3 regions of the Rhodococcus pseudokoreensis genome follow, and region 2 is predicted to be linked to each of the others. Evidence: riboswitches for the same ligand, from Rfam matches in the RefSeq annotation. Region 2 holds a riboswitch; each other region holds the start of a gene.
The links. Region 2 has a riboswitch for thiamine pyrophosphate ahead of thiO (glycine oxidase ThiO). Riboswitches for the same ligand answer to the same signal wherever they lie in the genome.
Positions count from the first base shown of each region.

Region 1: linked by a shared signal. The riboswitch ahead of JWS13_RS17455 (3-oxoacyl-ACP reductase) and the one ahead of thiO (glycine oxidase ThiO) in region 2 are both predicted to bind thiamine pyrophosphate.
Region 3: linked by a shared signal. The riboswitch ahead of JWS13_RS37985 (TenA family protein) and the one ahead of thiO (glycine oxidase ThiO) in region 2 are both predicted to bind thiamine pyrophosphate.

Region 1 covers NZ_CP070619.1:2,690,586-2,696,937, reverse strand. Annotated here, with positions in the region: gene JWS13_RS17470 (oxidoreductase) at 1-236, shown strand, start outside; gene JWS13_RS17465 (organic hydroperoxide resistance protein) at 258-680, opposite strand; gene JWS13_RS17460 (MarR family winged helix-turn-helix transcriptional regulator) at 683-1,135, opposite strand; TPP riboswitch at 1,209-1,313, shown strand; gene JWS13_RS17455 (3-oxoacyl-ACP reductase) at 1,363-2,127, shown strand; gene JWS13_RS17450 (LLM class flavin-dependent oxidoreductase) at 2,129-3,424, shown strand; gene JWS13_RS17445 (CitMHS family transporter) at 3,509-4,954, shown strand; gene JWS13_RS17440 (hypothetical protein) at 4,975-5,160, opposite strand; gene JWS13_RS17435 (histone-like nucleoid-structuring protein Lsr2) at 5,302-5,643, shown strand; gene JWS13_RS17430 (C40 family peptidase) at 5,725-6,129, opposite strand.
Region 2 covers NZ_CP070619.1:6,423,846-6,430,197, forward strand. Annotated here, with positions in the region: gene JWS13_RS34415 (glutamate ABC transporter substrate-binding protein) at 1-260, opposite strand, end outside; gene JWS13_RS34420 (hypothetical protein) at 257-1,639, opposite strand; gene JWS13_RS34425 (NUDIX hydrolase) at 1,763-2,521, shown strand; gene thiE (thiamine phosphate synthase) at 2,522-3,220, opposite strand; TPP riboswitch at 3,245-3,357, shown strand; gene thiO (glycine oxidase ThiO) at 3,356-4,423, shown strand; gene thiS (sulfur carrier protein ThiS) at 4,426-4,650, shown strand; gene thiG (thiazole synthase) at 4,643-5,410, shown strand; gene JWS13_RS34450 (ABC transporter ATP-binding protein) at 5,524-6,352, shown strand, end outside.
Region 3 covers NZ_CP070619.1:7,205,961-7,212,312, forward strand. Annotated here, with positions in the region: gene JWS13_RS37980 (ABC transporter substrate-binding protein) at 1-997, opposite strand, end outside; gene JWS13_RS37985 (TenA family protein) at 982-1,704, opposite strand; TPP riboswitch at 1,698-1,793, opposite strand; gene JWS13_RS37990 (NUDIX hydrolase) at 1,852-2,529, opposite strand; gene JWS13_RS37995 (carboxylesterase/lipase family protein) at 2,642-4,195, shown strand; gene JWS13_RS38000 (MFS transporter) at 4,188-5,429, opposite strand; gene JWS13_RS38005 (DUF3558 domain-containing protein) at 5,514-6,041, opposite strand; gene JWS13_RS38010 (DUF3558 domain-containing protein) at 6,038-6,352, opposite strand, start outside.

The DNA.
Region 1 (6,352 bases), 3.7 Mb from region 2:
CCGTGGGCAACCGGATCTTCGCGCAGTCGGCGGAGATGGGGACGCTGCCGATGTTGTTCGCGGCCACCGCCCCCGACGTGATCGGCGGCAGTTACATCGGGCCGGACGGCCTGTTCGAGCAGCGTGGCCACCCGAAGGTGGTGGGCTCCAACAAGAAGTCGCGGGACGAGCAGACCGCGAAGGGTCTGTGGTCGCTGTCGGAGGACCTGACGGGCGTCGAGTACAAGTTCGGGTGACCCGACGCCCGCGCAGGTGTCTCAGTCTTCGGTGACCTCGAGGGTGACGTCGACGTTGCCGCGGGTGGCGTTGGAGTAGGGGCACACCTGATGTGCCTTCTCCGTCAGTTCGAGCGCCTCCGCGCGCGGCAGGTGGGGGAGGGACACCTCGAGGGTGACGGCGAGGCCGAATCCGCCGCCGTCCGTGGAGCCGATCCCGACGCGGGCGCCGACGGCCGAGTCGGCGACGTTCGCCCCGGCCTGACGCCCGACGAGCTGGAGTGCGGAGTGGAAGCACGCCGCGTATCCGGCGGCGAACAGCTGCTCGGGGTTGGTGCCGTCGCCGGACCCGCCCATCTCGGTGGGGATGGCGAGGTTCAGGTCGAGCCGGCCGTCGGACGTGCGGGCGTGGCCGTTGCGGCCTTCCCCGGTTGCGAGGGCTTCGGCGGTGTAGACGATCTTCATGGTTACTTCTCTCCTGTTGGGGTTTCGAAACTGTGGAGCGATTCGGTGAGGCGCGACAGGGTGTCCCGCAGGGCGACGAGTTCGTCGACGCCCATTCCCGTCGACCGGGCGAGTTCGGTGGGGATGCCCTCCGCGGCGGTGCGGAGGCCCGCGCCCTTCTCGGTGAGGTGGATCCCGACCCGGCGTTCGTCGGCCGACGAGCGCCTGCGTTCGACCAGGCCCAGCATGTCGAGGCGCTTGAGTAGTGGCGACAGCGTGCCGGTGTCGAGGTCGAGGGCGTCGCAGATCTCTCGCACCCCGCGACCGTCCTGTTCCCAGAGCACCAATAGCACGAGGTACTGCGGGTAGGTCACGCCCAGTGCGTCGAGCATCGACCGGTATCTCGCGGTCATCGCCCGGGAGGCCGAGTACAGCGCGAAGCACACCTGGCGGTCGAGGGCGAGGTTGTCGGTCACCCCTGAATAGTTGCACACAACTAGGTTGTGCACAACCAAGAAATCGAAAACGGTGAATGCCCTTACACTGTTGGCCAGTGACACGGGGTGCTGCCCAGCGAGGATCCGGGCGGCTGAGAAGACACCCGTCGAACCTGAACTGGGTAATGCCGGCGAAGGGATGTCGCGGAGACGGCCGTATGCGCTCATCCGATGTCTCGTCGCCGACCGATCGGAAGGTGACAGCAATGCAGCTCGACAAGCAGATCGTCCTGGTGACCGGCGGTGGCCGGGGCCTCGGTTCCGCCATCGTGCGCTCGTTCGCGGCGCAGCACGCGCGGGTGGTCGTGAACTACCGCAACAGCCGGGATGCGGCGGAGGAACTCGCAGCATCCCTGGGTGCGGACCGCGCGGTCGCGCTTCAGGCAGACGTCACCGATGCCGCGCAGGTGGCAGCACTGTTCGCCGCCGCGGAAGCGCACTTCGGATCGCCGGTGACCACCGTGATCAACAACGCCCTCGCCGACTTCTCCTTCAACGGCGACGCACGCGACAAGGCGGACGTCATCACGTGGGAGGCCTTCGACTCACAGTTGCGCGGCAGCGTGCAGGCGACCCTGAACACCACGCAGGCCGCGCTGCCGGGCATGCGCGCGCTCGGGTTCGGCCGCATCGTGAACATCGGAACCAATCTGTTCCAGAACCCCGTCGTCCCGTACCACGACTACACCGCCGCCAAGGCCGCCGCGCTGTCGCTGACCCGCACCCTCGCCGCCGACCTCGGGCCCGACGGCATCACCGTCAACATGGTCTCGGGCGGGCTGCTGCGCACCACCGACGCGAGCGCCGCCACCCCCGGCGAGGTGTTCGACCTCATCGCGGCGAGCACTCCGCTGCAGCGGGTCACCACCCCCGACGAGTTCGCCGACGCGGTCCTGTTCTTCGCGTCCCCGTGGTCGCGCTCGGTGACCGGCCAGAACCTCGTCGTCGACGGCGGACTGGTCAAGGACTGACATGAGCGACGCCCGGCAACTGCACTTCAACGCGTTCCTGTTCGGCTGCGGGCACCACGGCGCCGCGTGGCGGCACCCCGCCTCGCAGGTGGAGCGGCTCAGCGACATCGCCTACTACGAGGAACTGGCGCAGACGGCGGAGCGGGGTTGCCTCGACGCCGTGTTCTTCGCCGACGGACATTCGGTGCGCGACCCCGCGTCCGGGGGCATGTGGTTCCTCGAACCGCTCACCGCACTGTCCGCGATGGCGCGGGCGACCGAGCGGGTCGGTCTCGTGACGACCGTGTCCACCACGTTCTACACCCCGTTCCACGCCGCGCGGATGCTGGCGTCGCTCGACCACATCAGCGGCGGCCGCGCCGGCTGGAACGTGGTGACGTCGATGTTCGACGCCGAGGCCCGCAATCACGGTCTCGAGGAGATGCCGCCGCACGACGACCGCTATACGCGCGCCGCGGAGTTCGTCGAGGTGGCACTCGCGCTGTGGGATTCGTGGGAGCCCGACGCGCTCGTGCTCGACCGGGAGGGTCTCTTCGCGGATCCGGCCAAGGTGAACCCGGTCGGGCATCGGGGCAAGCATTTCCTCGTGGACGGTCCGCTGACCGTGCCGCACTCGCCGCAGGGGCGTCCGGTGCTGTTCCAGGCGGGCGCGTCGGATCAGGGCCGTGACCTGGCCGCCCGGTGCGCCGAGGGCATCTACGCCGTCGCCTACGACCTCACGGCCGCGCAGAGTTACTACGGCGACGTGAAGCGGCGCATCCGCGCCGCGGGCCGCGACGCCGACGCCGTGACCGTGATGCCCGGTCTCGTCACCTACGTGGGCTCGACCACAGAGGAGGCGCGCCGGAAGAAGGCGGAACTCGACGCGCTCCTGCCCGTCGAACAATCGCTGGCGCAGTTGTCGATGTTCGTCCAGCAGGACTGCAGCGCATGGGAACTGGACGCACCCGTTCCCGCGCTGCCGCCGCTGTCGGAGTTCACCGGACCGCAGGGCCGGTACGACACGATCCTCCGGATCATCGAGAAGGACCGTCCCACCGTGCGGTCGCTGCTGGGCACGCTGGCGGCCGGTGGCGGGCACTGCACCATGATCGGCACCCCGGAATCGATCGCCGACGAGATCGAGGTGTGGTTCCGCAGCGGCGGCGCCGACGGCTTCAACCTGATGCCCCCGCTCTATCCGAACGGTCTCGCCGACTTCGTCGACGAGGTGATTCCCGTCCTGCAGAAGCGCGGGCTGTTCCGCGCGGAGTACGAGACGGAGACTCTGCGCGATCATCTCCGGGGTCGCCGGTAGTTGCCACCACAAAGAACACAACCTTCTCTAAGTACGCAACAGTGACTGTGAGCGTCCCTCCCCCCGACACTGGCTGTTATCGCGATCACATCGCGGTGCAAGCTCGGACGAGGAGTGGCAATGCTGGTAGCGCTCGGCTTTCTGATGGTGGCCGTGTTCATGTTCTTGATCATGTCCAAACGGGCCACTCCCGTGGTCGGGCTGATCGCCGTCCCGGTCGCATTCGGCATCGCGGCCGGGGCGGGTCTCGGCATCGGCGACATGATCACCGATGGGATCAAATCGCTGGCCCCGACGGCCGCGTTGCTGTTCTTCGCGATCATCTTCTTCGGGATCATGATCGACGTCGGCCTGTTCGACCCGCTGGTGAAACTCATCCTCCGGCTCGTCCGCAACGACCCCATGCGGCTCGTCGTCGGTACCGCGGTGCTCGCGATGGTGGTGTCGCTGGACGGTGACGGATCCACGACGTTCATCATCGTGACGTCCGCACTGTTGCCGCTGTACATGAAGCTGAAGGTCAGCCCCGTCGTGCTCACGGTGGTCGCCGGCCTGGCGAACGGCGCGATGAACATCGTCCCGTGGGGTGGACCGACGGTCCGGGCCGCCTCGGCGCTGGGCATCTCGCCGTCGGACGTGTTCGTCCCGATGATCCCGTCGCTCGTGGTCGGACTCGTCGTCGTGCTGCTGTTCGCCGTGCAGCTCGGCTACAGCGAGCGCCGCCGCATCGGCACACTCGAACTCACCGACGAGCGTCTCCTCGTCTCCGCGGGCTCCAGCCTCCGCCGCTCCGGCTCGGGCTCGGGCACCGGGGGCAATGGTGACGCACCCCGGACGGGTGGCGGTTCCGGCGACGCCGGTTCGGACGACGGCCAGGGCTTCGCCGACGGCCTCGACCCCCAGCGGCCCACGCTGCGACCGAAGCTGTTGTGGTTCAACATGCTCGTGACCGTGACGCTGCTCGTCGTGCTCGTGATGGACGTGCTGCCGATTCCGGTGCTGTTCATGGTGGCCGCGGCGATCGCGCTGACGGTGAACTTCCCGCGGGTCAAGGAACAGCAGGAAGCGATCACCCGGCACTCGTCGAGCATCGTCTCCGTCGTCGCGATGGTGTTCGCCGCGGCCGTGCTCACCGGCGTATTCCAGGGCACCGGCATGGTCGAGGCGATGGCGCAGTGGCTGCTCGAGATCATCCCCGCCGCGCTCGGACCGCACCTGGCCGTCATCACCGGCATCCTGAGCCTGCCGTTCACGTTCTTCATGAGCAACGACGCCTTCTACTTCGGCGTCATGCCGGTGCTCGCCGAGACGGCGGCCACGTACGGCATCGAACCGGTCGAGATGGCCCGCGCCTCCATCACCGGCCAGACCTTCCACATGCAGAGCCCCCTCGTCCCGGCCATCCTGCTGCTCGTCACCCTGGCGGGGGTCCCGTTGGCGGACCACCACAAGAAGGTGCTGTGGCGCGCGGCGCTGGTGTCGCTGTCGATGCTGGTGGTCGGCGTGGTCCTCGGGCAGATCCCCTGGTGACCTAGACGTCCGCCGGTGACCTAATCGGCGGAGTCGGACTCGGTGTCGGTGGCGGGCCCCGCGGGGGTTGCGCCGCCTTCGCCGCTCCAGTCGGCGCCGGAACCCTTGTCGTCCTCGGCCGGATCGGACATCACGTCCTTGTCCGCGCCGGGGGCGCCGCTGTCGGTGGTCGTGGTCTTCGGTCCGGAATCGTCCTTCGGTGTCATGTCCGACGAATACCCCGACGTCGGGGTGTGCCAATCAGACGCTCGCAGGTCCACAGTGCGAAAAGCCCCGTCGGGGATTGGCAGGTGAACAATACTTCGACGTAGTGTTCCCCGGGTTATCGACGATGAAGGAGTGGAACTGTGGCGCGCAAAGTTGTTGTCGAACGCATCGACGACATCGACGGAACTCCGATCAAGGACGGTAAGGGGGAGACCATTCCGTTCTCAGTCGACGGCGTCGACTACGAGATCGATCTGAAGATCAAGAACGCCAGGGAATTCCACAAGACTCTCGAGTTCTACATCGAGCATGCAACTCGGGTCGGGGGCAGGAAGCGCCGGTCGACCACTGCGGTGGATCCGTCGCAGGGCCGTGGGCAGGCGAAGGAGATCCGGGAATGGGCGACGGCGCAGGGCTATGAGTTGTCCGCGCGCGGCCGTATTCCCGCCCAGATCGAGGAAGCGTACAACGCGGCGCACTGAGATCGCGTCGTCGCGGGTGGTCGAACAACGCCCCCAGCCACCCCCGACCGGGTTGGCTGGGGGCGGCCTCGGACGCGGCCGTCAGTATCGCCGCGCTGCGTGAAATGACATGGAGTTCAAGGCCACTCGCGTGACCGGCCGACCCGGAGCCGGGGCGTGGACGATGGTGTCGTCGCCCGCATAGATCCCGGCGTGGCCGCCCCCGTAGAAGAGGACGACGTCACCGGGCTGCAGGTCGTCCCGATCGACGGCGGTTCCGTGCAGGAGTTGCTCGTAGGTGGTGCGCGGAACCGATACGCCCGCCTGTTTGTACGCCCACTGGACGAGACCGGAGCTGTCGAACGCGCTGTGGTCGCCGGCGCCGCGGGTGCAGGCGACGCCGATTCTGGTGGTGGCGGCGCGCAGGGCGTGGCGTCCCGGCCGTACCGGATCGGCGCGAAACGTCTGAACCAGATGAAGCCCGTGGTTTCCGGTGTGAGGGTTCATGCCGTCGGTACTCCAGTGCGCTCGGTGTGGTGTCGCGTCTGCGGGGCGCGCTCTGATTACAGGGTGACCCCGACACGGGCGGGGCGCACCGGCCGAATTACCTGGATATGTGCCTGTCTTCCCGCGCTCTGCCGCCGGGTTCGTGGGTCGGCGGCAGAATCATTCGATACGGTCGGTTTGATACTCGCGAGTAGTGCAACGCACCCTTTAACGTCGAGCGGGC
Region 2 (6,352 bases):
CGCGCGCGGATGGCGTCGACCGTCGGCATCGGCGTGTCGGTGTCGGGGAACGGGCGCAGGCTCGCGGTGGGATCGCCGCAGTCCTTCTCGGGAGTAGGCGGGGCGGCGCTGGTCTCGGGGGCCGGTGCCGCGGCCGCGGGAAGCGGGGGTTCGGTGTAGGACATGCTCGGCGATCCGACGTGCTCCGGGGCGGCCTCGGCGCACCCGCCGATCAGCAACGTGGTCGCCAGCAGCACCAGCGCGATCCGGTGCCGCCTCACTGGTATTCCCTCAACCGGGGCCACAATCCGATGATAATTCCGCAGAGCGCGACGAGTGTGAGGACGAGGGCGCCGGAGCCGAGTGCGGTCAGTACCCGGGCCGCGGATTCGACGTTCGACCTCAGATGGTCGCGGGCGGTCCCGATGCCGTCGGTGAGCGCGTCGTCGACGGCATCGAACTGGGCCGCGGAATCCGCGGGTCCCGGCCCGATCGCGACCGTTGCCGCCGAGACGAAGTCGCCCTTCGCGAGAATCTCGTTCATGCGATCGTGCGCCGACGACCAGTTGTTCCAGGCCTCCTCGGCCCGCGCCACCTCGTCGTGGCCGACCGCGCGGTCGCCGTCGTGCGGGTAGCCCGACAGCAGGGTGTCGAGTTGACCGGACTTGTCCTCGAAGACGGCGTCGTAGTCGCCGTTCGAATCCCGGCGGACCAGTTTGAGTGTCTCCTCGGTGCGCGCCTGCTGCGCCAGGATGCGCGCCGCGGTCAACTCGTGCATCGGGCGGGCACCCTGGGTCAGCGCGCGCTTCGTGTCGAGGGAGGAGACCACCCCGGCGACCAGCATCCACACCAGGAGGATCGCGGTGCACGACGACGCCAGGATCAACCCGAGATTGAACGTGCGCCTGCTGAGCCGCGCGAGGACGACCTGCGCGACGAGCAGCGCGACGAGCGCGACGAGGACCAGGATCAGCGCCGTCCACGGCGGACGGGAGTAGTCCCGCTGGATGTCCGCCACGTCCGCTTCCTGCCGGGCGTGCAACTCCTGGGCCTTCGGCAGCATGCTCGTCTGCATCAGCGCCGACGCCTCGCTGAGGTAGGCCGCGCCCACGGGATGACCGGTGCGGTTGTTGGCCCGCGCCGTCTCGACGAGACCGGAGTAGACGCTGAGGTCGGTGGAGATGGAGGCGAGCAGGCGCCTGCTGTCCACGTCGCCGGCGGCGAGCCCGCCGGACGCGTACACGAGGTCGGAGGAGGCAGTGCCGAGCGCCTGCGCGTACGTGTCCCGGAGTTCGGGGGGTTCGAGACCGCCGGAGATGAACGCCGTCGTCGCCGCGGCGTCCGCCACCGACAGGGCGCTGTAGAGGTTCTGCGCTGAGAACGACAGCGGTTCGGTCTCGGCGAGGACGCTGTCGAGGGTGGCCTCCCTGCTGTTCACCGACGACGCGGCCACGAGACCGGCGGTCAGGGTGAACAGCACCAGGAGCGTGCCGAGGGCGGTGAGCTTGGCTGGGGTTGACGCCAGGAATGCGCGAAGTTCCTTACGACGTGCGACGGCGGGGTCGACGTCGTCGTCCGCGGCGGCAGACAGGGCGCGGCTGCCGTGGGGTTCGATCGACGGCGCCTCACGCAGAACCACCTCGCACCCCTCCCGTGTCACGGCCGCACCTTGTGGGGAGCATATAAGCAGGAGTCGGTGACTGGGGATATCGGGCACTTCCGGCAGAAACCGTTAGTGTGAGGGAACTGCAGGGAGACCCATCAGGTCGGACAGGGGTAGTCGATGCGTGGTGACGGTGACGGCTGGGCGACCGGGCCGGACGGCAGTCGTCATTGGGGCAAGCACGGTGCGGCCGGGTTGTTGCTGCGTGCGCCGCTCCCGGACGAGACGCCGGCCGTGCTGCTACAGCACCGTGCGGCCTGGAGCCACCAGGGCGGGACGTGGGCGCTGCCCGGCGGTGCCCGGGACAGCCACGAGACCACCACCCACGCCGCGGTGCGCGAGGCGCACGAGGAAGCCGGCATCGAGAGCGCGGCGATCCGCGTCCGCACCGAGGTCGTCACCATGAAAGCCGCCAGCGGCTGGAGCTACACCACGGTGATCGCCGACGCCGAGCGCCCGCTGCCCACCGTCGCGAACGGTGAGAGCACCGAACTGCGCTGGGTGCGGGAAACGGACGTCGCCGGGCTGCCACTGCACCCCGGATTCGAAGCGGGGTGGCCGCAACTACGCACCACCGAGGTGCGACTGCTGCTCGACCGGCACGACGTCCTGGGGGAGCGCGGCGCGCCGGCGCAGCTGTCGAGGGCACTGCCCCGCACCGTGCACCTGCCGGACGGCACCTACGGGTGGCTGCCGCGGGTCGAGGTGCTCGAGGCACTGGACACGGTCGGTCGCCTCGCCGAACCGGCAGGTCACGGCACCACACTGGGAACGGTGACCGCGGTCGTCACCACCGACCCCCACCTGATCGAACAGCTGCCCGCCACCGTCGTGATCCTGCCGCCCGCCACGGTGCACGACTGGCTCGCGCAGGCGTAACTACGCGTTCTGCTGCAGCAGGGCGGACAGTGAGCGCGCGGCGGCCTGCGGGTCGCGGGCCTCGGTGATGGCCCGCACGACGACGATGCGGTCGGCGCCCGCGGCGAGGATCTCCGGAACCCGGGACTCGTCGATGCCGCCGATCGCGAACCACGGGCGGTTCGGTGCGGAGTCGGCGGTCGAGCGCACCAGGTCGATGCCCGACGCGGTCCGCCCGGGCTTGGTGGGCGTCGCCCACACCGGTCCGGTGCAGAAGTAGTCGACGCCGTCCTCGATCGCCGCGAGGCTGGCCTGTGCGCGGCTGTGCGTGGACCGGCCGATCAGGACGTCCGAACCCACCACGGTCCGCGCGTAGGGGACGGGCAGGTCGCCCTGACCGAGGTGCAGGACGTCGGCGCCGGCGGCCAGCGCCATGTCGGCCCGGTCGTTGACGGCGAGCAGCGCCCCGTGCCGCCTGGCCGCGGCCGCGAGCACCGACAGTGCCGCCAGTTCGTCCCTGGCGTCCATCGTGCCGAACTTCTTCTCACCGGCCGAGCCCTTGTCGCGGAGCTGGATGATGTCGACGCCGCCGGACAGCGCGGCCTCGGCGAACTGCGCCAGGTCGCCCTTCTCGCGCCGAGCATCGGTGCACAGGTACAAACGTGCTGTTCCGAGGCGGCGCCGACGGTCCGTGAGGTTGCTGTGATGCGAGGTGGTCACGGCATGACGGTAGCCTCTACGGTGAAAGTGCAACACGGGAGTCCCGGGGAACGTGGGGCTGAGAGGGGCTCACGCCGAGCCCGACCGTCATACCTGACCCGGATCATGCCGGCGCAGGAAGTGAGGTGGAGTTCAATGGCGAGATCGGTATCCGTCGTCGGAGGCGGAGTGATCGGCCTGTCGATTGCGTGGCGAGCAGCCCGCAACGGCTGGTCGGTGAAGCTGTACGACCCGTCGATCGGTTCGGGAGCGTCCTGGGTGGCGGGCGGCATGCTCGCCCCGTTGTCCGAGGGCTGGCCCGGTGAGGAGAGCGTCCTCGAACTGGGGAGCGCGTCGCTCGACCGGTGGCCCGAGTTCGGGAAGGAACTGGAGGCCGGGGCCGGCGTCGACCTGTTCACGTCGGAGAGTTCGCTCACCGTCGCGCTGGACGGCGCCGACGCCGAAGACCTCCGGACCATCGCCGAGTGGGTGGGGGCGCAGGGCCGGGATCTGCAGATCCTGAATCGCGCCGAAGTCCGCGCGCTCGAGCCGATGCTGGGTCGCGGAGTCCGGTTGGGGCTCTTGGCCGTCGACGAACTGGCCGTCGACAACAGGCTGCTCCTGCAGGCGTTGCAGAAGTGCGCCGTCGACGCCGGGGTGGAGCTGATCGGTGAGGCCGTGCGCAGTCTCGACGGCCTCGGCACGGACCAGATCGTCGTCACCGCGGGCGTCGCGTCACCGGCACTGTGGCCGGGACTTCCGGTGCGCCCGGTGAAGGGCGAGATCCTGCGGTTGCGGGCCCGTCCCGGGGTGACACCCGCGCCGGGCCGGACCATCCGCGGCAGCGTCCACGGCAGGCCCGCGTACCTGGTGCCGCGTGCCGACGGCATCGTCGTCGGCGCCACCCAGTACGAATCGGGCAACGACACGCAGGTCACGGTGGCCGGTGTGCGGGATCTGATCGCGGATGCGGAGGCTTTGATGCCCGCCATCGGCGAGTACGAACTGCGGGAGATCTCGGCGGGTCTGCGTCCGATGACCCCGGACAACCTGCCGCTGATCGGCCGGGTGTCCGATCGGGTCGTGGTGGCGACGGGACACGGCCGCAACGGCATTCTGCTCACCCCGGTGACCGCCGACGCGACGGTGGCATTGTTGGAGGGCTCGGCACTGGTCGAGGCGAAGGCCGCCGACCCCGAACGGTTCGAGAAAGTAGCGAGGTAGAGATGAGTGAGCAGCAAGTAGTGGTGCCGATCGGCATCAGCGTCAACGGCGAGGATCACGAGTTCACGGAACCGTTGACCGTCACCGGGCTGCTGGAGGCGCTGAACCTGCCGACCAAGGGCATCGCGGTGGCCGTGAACGGCGCCGTGTTCCCCCGCGCCCGGTGGGACGAGCTCGTGGTCCGGGGCTGGGAGATCGAGATCCTGACGGCGGTGCAGGGTGGCTGACACGACGCCCGGCGTGCAGAAGGGCCTCACGATCGCGGGCCGCACGTTCGGTTCACGGTTGATCATGGGCACCGGCGGCGCCGCCAACCTGACGGTGCTCGAAGAGGCGCTCGTCGCGTCCGGCACCGAGCTGACCACGGTCGCGATGCGCCGCGTCGACGCCGTCGGCGGCACCGGGGTGCTGGATCTGCTGCGCCGGCTCGACATCGCGCCGCTGCCCAACACCGCGGGCTGTCGCGGGGCGGCGGAGGCGGTGCTGACGGCGCAACTTGCCCGGGAGGCGCTCGAAACCGACTGGGTGAAGCTCGAGGTCATCGCCGACGAACGCACCCTCATGCCCGACGCCATCGAGTTGGTCAGCGCCGCCGAGCAACTGGTCGACGACGGGTTCGTCGTCCTGCCGTACACCACCGACGACCCGGTGCTGGCCCGCAGGCTCGAGGACGTCGGCTGCGTGGCCGTGATGCCGCTGGGTTCGCCGATCGGCACCGGGCTCGGTATCGCGAACCCGCACAACATCGAGATGATCGTGGACGGTGCCGGGGTACCGGTCATCCTCGACGCCGGCATCGGGACCGCCAGCGACGCGACCCTCGCGATGGAACTCGGCTGCGACGCCGTCCTGCTGGCCACCGCGGTGACCAGGGCGAAGGATCCGGCGCTCATGGCGTCGGCGATGCGCGGGGCCGTGGTGGCGGGATACGAGGCACGTCACGCCGGCCGCATCCCCAAGCGGTTCTGGGCGCAGGCGTCGTCGTAGATCTCGGGGTCGCGTCGGGGTCTGGTTCAGGGTCCGACCGGTACCAGGGGACGAGTCGGGAGTAGACCTGCGGCCGATGCGCGCCGGCCGCAGGTTCCGGCATCCTTCTCATCATGATTGAAGTGAGGGGACTGACAAAGACCTTCGGTGCGACGAAGGCGGTGGACAACCTGACGTTCAACGTGAAGCCGGGTATGGTCACCGGCTTCCTCGGCCCGAACGGTGCAGGCAAATCGACGACGATGCGCATGATCCTCGGGCTGGACCGCCCCACGGCGGGCAGCGCGCTGATCGACGGCAAACCGTACAGCGACCTGGTGCAGCCGCTGCGGACGGTGGGGGCCCTGCTCGACGCGAAATGGGTGCACCCCAACCGCTCGGCCCGCGCCCACCTGCAGTGGATGGCGGCGTCCAACTCGCTGCCGAAGAGCCGCGTCGACGAGGTGCTGCACCTCGTCGGGCTCACCGAGGTGGCGGGGAAGAAGGCCGGCGGGTTCTCGCTCGGCATGTCCCAGCGACTGGGCCTGGCCGCCACCCTGCTCGGCGACCCGAAGGTGCTGCTGTTCGACGAGCCGGTGAACGGGCTCGACCCGGAGGGCATCGTCTGGATCCGGAAGTTCATGCAGCGCCTCGCCGCCGAGGGCCGCACCGTGCTGGTGTCGAGCCACCTGCTGTCCGAGATGGCGCTCACCGCAGAACATCTGGTGGTCATCGGCCGCGGCCGGCTGATCGCCGACACCACCGTGTCCGAGTTCGTCAGCAAGTCCTCGGAATCGACGGTGCGCGTGCGGAGCCCACAGTTGGACGCGCTGCGCAGCGCGCTCACGTCCAACGGGCTCACCGTGCGCGAGGACGGATCCGACGGGCAGCAGGCGCTCGTCGTGGTGGATTCGTCGACGGACGTCGTCGGCGGGATCGCCGGTTCGCAGGGCATCGTCCTGC
Region 3 (6,352 bases), 780 kb from region 2:
CGGGTTCCGTGGTCAGCGGTGCCCCGTCGGGGCCGGTGAGCAGGCCGTGCTGGAACAGGAAACCGGAGTACCCCGCCCACTGCTCGGCCGTCTGTGTCCCGACCTTTCCTGAAGCGTCCTTCATGTACTGGGAGGACAGCATCTGCTGGCTCTCCCGCACGAGGGACTCGTCCGTGAAGGCGCCGGGGTTGGCGTCGATCAACATCTGTGCGGCCTCGTCCGGCCGGTCGGCGGCGAACTGATAGCCGCGCTGCAGGGCCTGGACGAACTTGCGGGCCTGCTCGGGGTGGTCTTCCATCCACTGCTCGTTGCCCTCGATGACGAGTGCGTACGCGTCCGGGAATCCGTAGTCGGTGTAGTGGAAGTAGCGCATCGGGGTGCCCCGGTGCTCGGCCTCGATACCCTCCCAGCCGAAGAACGACACGGTGAAGTCGGCGGTGCCGGAGTACACGGCCTCGTACGCCGACGTGCCGAGCGTGACGGTGGTGAATTCGCCCTTGCCGCCGTCGTTCCGGATGATCTGCTTCAGCGTCTCCTCGCCGTCCGGGTCCGCGAAACCGGCGTAGATCTTGCCGTCGAGATCCCGGGGGCGGGTGATGTCGGGGCGATCCGCCTTCACCGCGATGCCCGTCGCCCAGTGCTGCAGCGGGGCCATGACCGACGTGGTCTGGGCGCCCGCGGCCTTCGAGAACGTCGAGGAACTCTGGAAGCTCACGCCGAACTCGGCGTTACCGGCGTCGACAAGTGTGTCGGGCGAGGTGTCGTTGTACGGCAGCACCTGCACGTCGAGTCCGGCGTCGGCGAACCAGCCCTCCTGCTGGGCGACGAACAGACCGGTGTGGTTGGTGTTCGGCGTCCAGTCGAGTGCGAACCGGATGGTGTCGTCGGACTGCGAGTCGCCGGCGCAGCCGGTGAGCATCGACAGGGCCGAGACGAGGATGACGGCTGCGATGGCAGCGCGCTTGGAACGGGAGAAAAGTGTCACGACGCCGGCCATTCCTGCTTGTTGAGTGCGGTGTCCCAGAACATGAGTTCGTAGCGGCTGGCGATCGTGAACGCCTCCACCATCGCCTCGCGCTGGATGTCGGTCGCGGCCTCCGCGGCGGTGTCCACGAGTTCGCGGGCCTTCGCGACGGCGGCGTGGAACTCCTCCGCGTCGTACGTGGTCACCCACTGTGCGTACGGGTGCGACGGGTCGGCGGACAGCACCTCGCGGGCGCTCGCCGCGAGCCGGCGTCCCACGTCCGCGTAGATCCAGAAGCACGGCAGCACCGCGGCGGCGGACACCGCGTACGGCTCGGTGGCGGCGACCGCCGTCAGGTAGGAGATGTACCCGAGGCAGGCCTGCGAATGCTGCGGTTCGGCGTCCGACGCGGGGAGTCGTCCGCTGGTCAGCAGATTCTGGTGCAACGTCGCTTCGACCGTCGCGGCCTCGGCTGCCGAGCCGGCCCAGAAGCCGGCCTCAACGGGACCCGGCGCGTGCGCGGCGACCAGGGACAGGGCCTTCGCGTACCCGGTCAGGTACAGGAAATCCTGCTCGATGTACGTGCGGAACACGTCCAGCGGCAGTGTTCCGTCGCCGAGGCGGCGCAGGAACTCGAGTTCGTCGATCGCCTCGCGCAGCACCTTGGTCCGGTCCCACAAGTGGTCCGTGAATCGGGCGTGCTGGCCTGCGCCCGCAGCACCTTGGACAGAGCTATTCACAACGTTGACATCCCTTCGTCAGCATTACCTGAGCAGGTTCCCGGGTGTGTTCTCAGCCCCGCCCGTGCGGAGCACCCCGTGTCAGAACAAGCCGACCCTAGCACCGGCCGTGCCGCGAACGGAAAGGCCCCGGGTGGGTGGACGGGCTCAGCCGGCGAGGAACGCGGCCGCCCCCGGGGCGAGGGGCGCGGGGCCGCGCGTGTAGATCTCGGCGGGCCTGCCGGTCCCGACGACGGCCATGTCGCCGGTGTGCGCGAGCGCGGGCAGCATGTGCCGGCGGAACGAGTCCTTCGGGAGGGGGCGGCCGAACACCACCTCGTAGACCCGGCGCAGTTCGAGCACCGTGAACGTGTCGTCGGCCAGGCCCGACGGGTCGACGGACCGCGCGTACCGCTCGCGGAGGTCGGCGACGGCGAGGGTGACGACGTCCGCGTGGTCGAACGCGAGGTCCTGCGTCACGCGGTCGCCGTCGACGGGGATCAGCAGGGCGTCGCGGGGGAGGGCAGTGCGGGGCAGCGCCGCGCCGTGCGTCATCGACAGCACCCACCCGCGGTCGTCGCGGGCGGGGTCGTCGAACATCGCCAATTGGTGGAACTCGGCGCCGGCCAGGCCTGCCTTGATCCGCAGGCACCGCTCGGCGGCGTCGCGCAGCCGCTCGCCTTCGTGGAGGAAGGTGCCGGGAAGCGCGAGCCGGCCCGAACGGTGCGGAACCACAAGCACTTTCAGCTCGGCGCCGTCCACGGTGAGGACGGCGACGTCGACCGCCACGGACGGCCGCGGGTAGTCGAGGAGGCTCTTGCCCTCGGGATCGGTCGATGCGGCCACGGAGGAAATGTTAGCGCGCGGTTGATCTATGTCACGTTCGAACGGTCCTGCCTGCGCATCGTTGGTAGTTTGGCGGGAGATTCCCGTACGCGCTGCGTGAGGAGATTCGGCCGTGGATGTCGAGAAGTCAGGCGACACACTCGTCGTCCGCGCCCGGGACGGCGACGTGCGCGGCTATCCCGAAGGCGACGTCTACGCGTGGAAGGGGATCCCGTTCGCCGCCGCCCCCGTCGGCGATCTGCGGTTCCGGGCGCCGGCCCCGCCCGCCCCGTGGGACGGCGTGCGCGACTGCGTCGACTTCGGCCCGATGGCCCCGCAGGGTCACGGCACCGCCGTCCCGATCGACGCCGGACTCGAGATGGACGAGGACTGCCTGTCGGTCAACGTGTGGGCCCCCCGGCCCGACGGCACCCCGCGGCCGGTGATGGTGTGGATCCACGGCGGCGCCTACTGCCTGGGAACCGCAGCTCAGGGCATCTACAACGGTCGGATCCTGTCCACTCTCGGCGACGTCGTGCTGGTCTCGTTCAACTACCGGGTGGGAGCGCTCGGCTTCCTCGACCTGTCGTCGTTCTCGACGGCGGAGCGGGTGTTCGAGACCAACTGCGGGCTACGCGATCAGGTCGCCGCCCTCGAATGGGTGCGCGAGAACATCGCGTTCTTCGGCGGTGACCCGGACGAAGTGACGGTGTTCGGGGAGTCGTCGGGAGCCGGGTCGATAACCACGCTGATGACGTGCCCGAGCGCGGACGGGTTGTTCCACCGCGCGATCGCCCAGAGCCCGCCCGCCACGTCGGTGTACGGCAGCGAGCGCGCGGCCACCGTCGCGAAGCAGTTCCTCGACATCCTCGACGTGGAACCCGACCGCATCGACACGCTGCTGCGCCTCCCGTACCGCACGGTCATCGAGGCCAGCGACACGCTCGTCAACGAGGTGCCGACGAAGATCCCCGGCACACTCGCCATGGCGCCCGTGGTGGACCGCGACTTCCTGCCCCGCTACCCGGTGGCCGCGTTCCAGAAGGGGTACTCCCACCGCATCCCGCTCATCATCGGTTCCAACAAGGACGAGTCGTCGATCTTCAAGTTCATGAAATCGCCTTTGCTGCCGGTCACTTCGGATTCGGTGCAGGAGATGCTGCGGGCGATCGCGACCGATCACCCGGAATTGCCCGCGGCCCGCCTCGCCGACATCCTGTCGGCGTACCCGGACCGCGGGAAACCGAAGGGCGCGCTCGCGATGTCCCGCGACGCCGCGTTCCGGATGCCCGCCCTGTGGGTGGCCGACGCCCACAGCAGGCACTCGCCGACGTGGATGTACCGGTTCGACCAGGCCACCCCGATGCTCAAGGCCGCACGCATCGGAGCCGGGCACGCCACCGAACTCCCGTACGTGTTCGGCAATTTCGACACCCTCAACATCGACCCGACGTTCTGGCTCGGCGGCCGGAAGACGGCACTCGAGGTGTCCGGCCGGATCCAGCGCCGGTGGCTCGCGTTCGCGCGGCACGGTGTCCCCGCCGCCCTGGACGCGTCCAAGCACTGGGCCCCCTACGACGAGGAGAACCGCTCCACGCTGCTGATCGACGGCGCGGACACCCTCGTGAATGACCCGGACAAGGAGATGCGGGTCGCCTGGGGCAACGACGTCATGGGCTTCAACTGACCGGCACCTTCTCGTCCAGTTCCTTCAGCACGGGCAGCGCGAAGCACGCCAGCCCGATGATCAGGACCGGGATCGCGAGCACGAAGAACGTCGGCTGGATTCCCCACTTGTCGAGGATCGGGCCGGCCAGCAGATAGCCCAGCGGACCCGCCGCATACGCGGTGGACGTCATCACCCCGGTGACCCGGCCGCGCATGTGCTCCGGGCTGCGAGTCTGCATGGCGTAGTTCGCGATCGGGCCGACCGGGCCGAACACCAGACCCTGCAGGAGAGCCAGCGCCAGGATCGCCCACAGCGGAGGAAGGAACGCCATCGCGACCATCGCCGCGCCCAGCACCGTCACCGCCACCACCATCAGCATCCGGCGCGACACGAACGGCGCGAGCGGTCCGTACGCAAGGGCGCCCACCACGCCGCCGATGCTGAGCGCCATCAGCACCGAACCCAGTTGCGCAGGTTTGTCGAGTTCGGTGAAGTACACCGGGAACACCACCGACTCGACCGGCATGTACAGCGCGACCACCGCCATGTCCACGAGCGCGATCGTGCGCAGGAGCCGGTTGTGCCACACGAACTTCAATCCTTCGAGCGTGCCGTGCCAGATGGACGTCGGACGCGTCGCGGTGTCCGGCCTGCCGGCGTTCTCGAGACGCAGGAACGCGATCGTCGCCACGGACAGCAGGAATCCGGCGGCAGCGACCCACAACGTGTTCACCGCACCCACGGTGGCGATGAGGACGCCACCGATACCCGGCCCGACGAGATACGCCACGTTGTAATTGGCCTCGTAGAGGCTGTTCATCCGGTCGAGGGACCATCCCGCGGACTTCGTGGCGGCGGGCAGCATCGACTCCCTGGCCGCGATGCCGGCCGGATCGAACGCGGCGCCGATCGCGGCGAGGACGGCGATCACCGTGACGGTGAGTCCCGCCGTGGTCGCGATCACCGGGATGGCCGCCACGGACAGGGCCGACAGGCAGTCGGAGATCAGCGACGTGCGACGTCGTCCGAACAGGTCGACGAACGTGCCCGCGAACAGGCTCGACAGCAACAACGGGAGGGTGGCCGCGCCCGCGACGATCGCGGCGTCGGACGCGCGACCGGTCTGCTCGAGCACGAGCCACGGCAGCACGACGATCACGATGCCGTTGCCCGTGGAGGAGAACAGCGTCGCGACGTTCAGCAGGATCAGGGGCCCGAACCGTCGAGTCACAGCCGTCTCGGTGGCGGTCACGGCAGGGGTCCTCTGGTCGGCTCGGTCGGTGGTCCTTCGACGCTAACAGCGAGGTCGTGGCCACCGCGAGCGAATTTTCGGCCGCTACTGGTTGCGTTGCAGGGTCAACTCGGCGAGCGTGCGCGCGCCGTCGCACGGGTCGCCCGTCCCGGACCGCTGCTGCACCCACCACGTGATGACACCGGAGTAGGCGGCGGTGATCCCGCACGCCGCCGAATCACCCGGCCGCCGGGCGCTGAACGCCGACGTGCCCGCGATCGACGTGGCCTCCACCTGATAGCCCAGCTGGTCGGCCACCGCCCGCTCCCGCTGCAGCGAGTTGTTCTCGAACCAGCCGAACGTGACGTCGATCGATCCGGCGGCGGACGACACCGTCCACATGCACACCGCACCGTAGAAGTACTGGTCGATGCCTGCGCCGTGCAGGGTCTCCGCGATCTTGTCGTCGGGGACGGCGTCGCATTCGCGCAGGAGCTTGTCGAACTGCGGCGAGCCGCCGTCGTCGGAGGACCCGGCGCCCTCGGGCAGGGGAGTGCCCGTGACAGAGGTGCCGCATCCGGCCAGCACCATCGCCGACGCCACCGCCGCGGCGAGTCGCCGGGCGCCGCTCACTTGGCCTTCCCCAGCGTCAGCCGGCCGAGCGCAGTCGGGGCCTCGCACGGATCGGCGGGTGCACTGCCGGCGCCGTAGCGGACCAGCCAGTGCACGAAATCGGAACCGGTGCCGAGCGCGACCTCGCAGAACCCGACGTTCTGCGACGAGAACCCGCGATGCCCGGCGATCTCGAGGTCGTGGACCTCGTGACCGATGCCCTTGGCCACCGCCCGCTCCCGGTCGATGGGGCTGCCGCGGTACCAGGTGAACATCACGTACCGTTCGCCGCCGTCCGCTTCCCACCGGCACTTGATGCCGTTCCGCGACAC